Linked DNA regions of Mesorhizobium shangrilense. Each later gene encodes a partner of the first gene's protein in a complex. Links are inferred from orthologs where the notes say so. Each region holds a gene or a part of one and is shown on either strand. Other genes may lie near its edges.

What was found. Proteins that work in one complex are often made in the same cells at the same time.
Region 2: the proteins of PD284_RS07270 (region 1) and dapF are in contact, whole or in part, in a solved structure (PDB 5YGU), measured with the Escherichia coli proteins. The link is inferred for Mesorhizobium shangrilense from one-to-one orthologs.

Annotation. Positions count from the first base shown.
Region 1 is NZ_JAQGPN010000001.1:1,470,441-1,473,308, forward strand. The notes cover bases 55-2,850. They hold PD284_RS07270 (RNA pyrophosphohydrolase), read left to right. Parts: upstream 55-1,082; coding sequence 1,083-1,619; downstream 1,620-2,850. Other genes in these bases: PD284_RS07265 (divergent polysaccharide deacetylase family protein), read left to right, coding at 55-1,075; PD284_RS07275 (sensor histidine kinase), read right to left, coding at 1,634-2,542; PD284_RS07280 (DUF1328 domain-containing protein), read right to left, coding at 2,845-2,850. Also shown: more of PD284_RS07265, read left to right, coding at 1-54; more of PD284_RS07280, read right to left, coding at 2,851-2,868. UniProt on the Escherichia coli protein: Master regulator of 5'-end-dependent mRNA decay.
Region 2 is NZ_JAQGPN010000001.1:1,061,538-1,064,484, forward strand. Bases 13-2,887 are described here. They hold dapF (diaminopimelate epimerase), read right to left. Parts: upstream 1,954-2,887; coding sequence 1,072-1,953; downstream 13-1,071. Other genes in these bases: mtaB (tRNA (N(6)-L-threonylcarbamoyladenosine(37)-C(2))-methylthiotransferase MtaB), read right to left, coding at 13-1,072; PD284_RS05215 (DUF1328 family protein), read right to left, coding at 2,025-2,186; PD284_RS05220 (AprI/Inh family metalloprotease inhibitor), read left to right, coding at 2,448-2,887. In the rest of the region: more of mtaB, read right to left, coding at 1-12; more of PD284_RS05220, read left to right, coding at 2,888-2,947. UniProt on the Escherichia coli protein: Involved in the succinylase branch of the L-lysine biosynthesis and in the biosynthesis of the pentapeptide incorporated in the peptidoglycan moiety. Catalyzes the stereoinversion of LL-2,6-diaminopimelate (L,L-DAP) to meso-diaminopimelate (meso-DAP).

The DNA of each region.
Region 1 (2,868 bases):
CATCTCCGGCGTCATTGCCGTGCAGGACCGCGGCTTTCGCAATCCGTCGGTCGTCGCGATCGCCACGCCGGAGGCCAAGGAACCCTCCGCAGCGCCGGGCGCAGCTGCGGCTCCTCCCAAAAAAGCGGGTGAAGCTGCAGCCGGTCGCGTCACCAGGGAGGACGTCCAAGACGGTCCCTCTATCATCAGGGTATCGCCTCCCGACGCGGCCGAGAGTAGCGGGCAAGGAGTCATTGTCATCCGCGATCCATCCGCCATGGGGCAGGATCTGCGGGTCGCCCACCTGCCGGACCGGGCGCTCTTGTCACAGTCCGAGGCTGGCGCGCTCCCGGTGCGCGCCGCCGACGGACGGCGTCCGTTCGACGTCTATGCGCGTGCCTGGTCAGGCGCGCGAGGCGCCCGGGTGGCGATCGTCATCGGCGGGCTGGGATTGTCGCAGACAGGGACGCAGGCTGCCATCGAGCAACTGCCGGGGGAGGTGACGCTGGCGTTCGCTCCGCAAGGCAACAGCCTCGACCGATGGATGCAGGCGGCGCGTAGGAAGGGGCATGAACTCGTGATGCAGGTGCCGCTGGAGCCCTTCGACTATCCGAATGTCGATCCGGGCCGCAACACGCTGACCGTGGCGGCAGACGCGGACGAGAACGCCCGCAAACTTCACGCGTCGCTGGCGCGGACCACCAATTATACTGGCATCATGAACTATATGGGCGCACGCTTCGTCGCCGATCAGAGCGCCATGGAGCCGCTGATGGAGGAGCTTGGCGAGCGTGGGCTTCTCTACCTCGACGACGGCACCTCGGCGCGCAGCACGGCGGCTGACCTCGCACTCAAGAACCGCGTTCCATTTGCCGCCGCCGATACGACGATCGACGGCGCGCGCGACCGCGGCTCGATCCTGAAAAAACTCGATGAACTGGAGCGGATCGCCCGTGCGCAAGGCTTTGCCCTTGGCGTCGGCTCCGCATTCGAGGACACTGTCGCTGCGGTGACGTCCTGGGTTGCCGAGGCAAAGAAGCGCGGGATCGAGATCGTCCCCGTTTCCGCGGTGGCGACCGACCCCGAGCAAGGCTGATTCCGCCATGACAAAGTCCCGGAAGAGGATCGATCCCGAGAGCCTGCCCTATCGCCCCTGCGTCGGCATCATGGTGCTGAACAGCCAGGGACTGGTCTGGTGCGGGCGGCGCATCGCCGAACCGGACAGCGAGTTCGAAAACACCGAGATGCGATGGCAGATGCCCCAGGGCGGCATCGATGACGGTGAGGATCCGCTCGAGGCGGCACGGCGCGAGCTATACGAGGAAACCGGCATGCGCTCGGTCGCGCTGATCGGCGAGGCTGCGCGATGGATAAATTACGACCTTCCGGCGCATCTCGTGGGTGTGGCGTTCAAGGGCAGGTATCGCGGACAGACCCAGAAGTGGTTCGCGTTCCGCTTCGAGGGCGACGAGGGCGAGATCCAGATCGATCCGCCGCCCGGTGGACACAAGCCGGAATTCGACAACTGGGCCTGGACCGAAATGAACGATCTTCCCGGCTTGATCGTACCTTTCAAGCGCGCGGTGTATGAGCAGGTCGTCGCCGAATTTGTTCATCTGACTGCTGGGACGCCGCGCTGACGCACGGTCCGGGACTACACGATCTCGTAGTTGGCCTCCGGAACGAAAAGCCGGTAGGAAACGCGGCCGCTCGCCAGGTCGAGCGTTGCGCTGCCGTCAAGGGCAGCCGGGACGACGCGCTCGAGCGCCACGCTTCCGAAGCGCTTTTCATCTGCCGGCCGGGCCGGCGAAATTCGTTCCTTCCAGATGATCTCGAGGCCGGAGCGTTCGCCCTTGTGGGCGAGGACGACCTCGATGTCGATATGGCCGTCGAGATGCGCCAGGGCGCCGTAGCTGACGGAATTGACGGCCAGCTCATGCAAGGCAAGGCCGATATAAAGCGTCGCATTGGGGTTGAGGTAGGGGCTTTCGCCCTTCATCCGGATGTTCTGCCGCGGATCCGTGCAGTAGCGACCGACCTGATTCTTGGCGAGTTGCTGGAGGTCGGCGCCCCGCCAGTTCGACAACGTCACAAGATCCTGCGACGAGGCGAGCGATTGAATTCGACCGCGGAAGCGAGCCACGAAGGTGTCGATCGTCTCTGAATAGCGGCTTGTCTGGCTGGCAATGCTGAGGATGATCGCAAGCAGGTTCTTCGACCGGTGGCTCACTTCGCGCAGCAGCGCCCGCAGGGTCTGCTCGCGGCGCCTCTGGTCGGTGGTTTCTACCGAAGTGGTGACCAGCCCGACCGTGCGGTTCTGCTCGTCACGGTCTGCGTCGATCCAGACAACGAAGCAACGTACTCCATCGTTCGTCCGCAGTTGCAGTTCGACGGCCTGCTGTTCGCCGGTCGTCAGGACTCCCGTTCGGGCGTCAGCCAGCTGCCGACGGCCTTCCGGCCCGAGCAGCTTGCTGTCCTCGGTCCCCGAGAAGGGATTTCGCGACCACGGTGAGGGGACGTTGAGCGACCACATCTCGTTGCCGGCGACGTCCTGGTAAAGCACCGAAACGTCAGCGTTGGAGATTGCCCGCCTTAGGCTCCTGGAGAATGCAGGCCCGCGCCGGAGTCCGGCGCCGGGATTCTGGACTGATGTGCGCGATCGTTCGTCCGTCATCTCTGACCACTCTGAACTTCTGCGGCTGAACGTCGACGGAGGGCGCCCGTTCCTCCCATTGGCAAAAAGGCTCACCCTGAAAAAGTTCCGCCGGGCGACGGATTCCGAAGAATCACGAGCCCGGCGGCCACCGAAAGCCGGTTGAGGGGTGCGGCTCCCGGTTTCGAAGCCCGGCCTTTCGGCCGGGACTGTTACGAAGCCCGCCTGAAAAGTCC
Region 2 (2,947 bases), 410 kb from region 1 along the record:
CGCGTTCCTTGACCACGCCGCGGTCCACCTGGGGCATCTTCGCCGCAGGCGTTCCCTCGCGCGGGCTGAACGGGAAGACGTGGAGATGCGTCAGGCCGCATTCCTCGACGAGCTTCAGCGAATTGGCGAACATCGCCTCCGTCTCCGTCGGGAAACCGGCGATGATGTCGGCGCCGAAGACGATGTCGGGGCGCAGCCTGCGGACGTCCTCGCAGAAGCGGATGGAATCGTCGCGCAGATGCCGCCGCTTCATGCGCTTCAGGATCATGTCGTCGCCGGCCTGCAGCGAGAGGTGCAGGTGCGGCATCAGCCGTTTTTCGGTGGCGATGCAGTCGAGCAGGTCGTCGTCCGCCTCGATGGAATCGATGGAGGAGAGGCGCAGCCGCTTCACGTCGGGAACCTGGCGCAGGATGGTGCGCACCAGCCGCCCGAGCTTCGGCGCGCCGGGCAGGTCGGCGCCGTAGCTGGTCATGTCGACCCCGGTCAGCACCACCTCCGCATAGCCGTTGCCGGCCAGCCGCTTCACCTGCTCCACCACAGCGCCCATCGGCACCGAGCGGGAGTTTCCGCGGCCGTAGGGGATGATGCAGAAGGTGCAGCGGTGGTCGCAGCCGTTCTGCACCTGCACGAAGGCCCGCGCGCGGCCCTCAATGGCGTCGACCATGTGCGACGCGGTCTCGCGCACGGAAAAGATGTCGTTGACGCGCGCCTTCTCGGTGTCGTTGACGCCGAAGTCCGGCAACGCGCGGTAGGAATTGGCCTTGAGCTTTTCCTCGTTGCCGAGCACGAGGTCGACCTCGTCCATCTCGACGAAGGCGGCAGGATCGGTCTGGGCGGCGCAACCGGTCACGATGATGCGCGCCTGGGGGTTTTCGCGGCGCGCCTTGCGGATCGACTGCTTGGCCTGCCGCACCGCCTCTGCCGTGACGGCACAGGTGTTGAAGATGACGGCGCCGTCCTTGAGCGTGGCGAGGCCGGCGGCCTCCGCCTCGCGCCGCATCACCTCCGACTCGTAGGTGTTGAGCCGGCAGCCGAAGGTGACGATGTCGATGCCCTTGCCTTGCGCGGACATCACGCGGCGCTCTCCGTCTCGCGCGCCCAGGTTCCGGTCGCGGGATCGAACGTGCCCGAAAACTCCCATTCGGCCGGGCCGGTCAGGACAACGTGGTCGTCGGCGCGCCATTCGACGGTCAGCTCTCCGCCTGGAGCGGTGGGCCGGACGGTGCGGCTCGTGCGGCCCGTCCGCGCGCCGGCGACTGCGGCAGCGCAGGCGGCGGAGCCGCAGGCCCTGGTGAGGCCGGCCCCACGCTCCCACGTGCGGATGACCATGCTGTCGGGCGACGTCACCTGCGCGATGGTGATGTTGGCGCGTTCGGGGAAGATCGGATGGTTTTCCAGCAGCGGCCCGAACTTGTCGAGATCGTAGGACCAGACGTCCTCGTCGACCCAGAAGATGGCGTGCGGATTGCCCATCGAGACGACCGACGGCGAATGCAGCACGGGCGCGTCGATCGGGCCGATCTGCAGTTCGATGGCGCGCGTGTCGCGGAATTCCTCTGCCAGCGGGATGTCCTGCCAGCCGAAGCGCGGCTTGCCGAGGTCGACGGAGATCGTGCCGTCCGCATGTTCCTCGGCATTGAGGATGCCCGCGACAGTCTCGAAGGTGAACACCTTCTGGCCGGTGTCCGCGGCCAGCGCCTGAACCACGCAGCGCATGCCGTTGCCGCAGGCCTGCGCACTGGAGCCGTCCGAGTTCAGGATCTCGACGAAATAGGCCGTTCCAGGCGTCTTCGGATCGTGGATCGCCATGATCTGGTCGAAATTCGTGGCCGGATCGGCGTTGAGCGCGATCGCCGCCGCGGGCGCGACGCGATCCGCACGGCCCCGCATGTCGGCAACGATGATCTCATTGCCGAGCCCGTTCATCTTGGCGAATTGGGCGCGCGCCACCATTGCCGCGAGGCTCTCCGTTGTATTTTCGGCCTATATGGCGGAAACGACCGCGAATTACCAGTGCGGGGCGGCTAGGCGACGGCGATCAGGCCGAGCACGACCAGCAGGAAAAGAATGAGCACGATCGCAATCAGCAGCTTCGCGCCGGTTGCGGCGACGCCGGCCAGCTGGTGGAAGCCGAGCAGGCTGAGCACGGCGGCTGCAATCAGGAGTATGAGTATCCATTTGATCATCGATACGGGGTTCCAGGCGCTTGTCGTCGCGGTGGAACGCCCTCGGGCTCTGCAGGGTTCCAGCCTCCGCCGGCGAGGGGCTGCCCGTCCGCCGGAAGGCGAAAAGGACGCGCAGGACACCGAAAAATTGCAGCAAATATGCAACAGACGCGCGGGACTAACCGTATTTTAATCATATGGAGTTGCAATTTTGCCAAGTTCAACGCCTTGACTGCGCGTGATGATCCCGCGCGAACCGATACCCTGCCGACGGAGGACTTGATGTTGATTTCGAGAACCGCAGTGATTGCGGTCGCACTCGCTGCGCTGGCCGTGAGCGGCTGCACGAGCTCGCGCTTCGGGTCGGAGAACACGCAGCCGGCTCCTCTGCCTGCGGCTCCCTCCGGACAAGTCACCAGCCAGCAGCTGCCGCCGCCCGCCGCGCCGCAGCCGGGCGGCTTCCCCGCTGCGCCCGAAACGCAGGTGGCCGCGCTTCCGCAGCCCGACGCGAATGCGCCGGACCTGACGGCCGGCAGCGTCGCCGGCGTCTGGAACGCCTCGGTTTCGGGCCAGACCTGCAAGGTGGCGACGCCGCAGACCAAGTTCGGCCAGGGTTTCCGCGCCGGTCCATTGCGCTGTCCGGCACCGATCGACGGGGTGAAGTCGTGGAACGTCGCCGGCAAGCAGCTGACCCTCTTCGACGAGAGCGGCGGCACGCTGGCGCGCCTCTACTCCTCCGGCCCGGAGAAGTTCGACGGCCAGACCTCCAGCGGCGTGCCGAT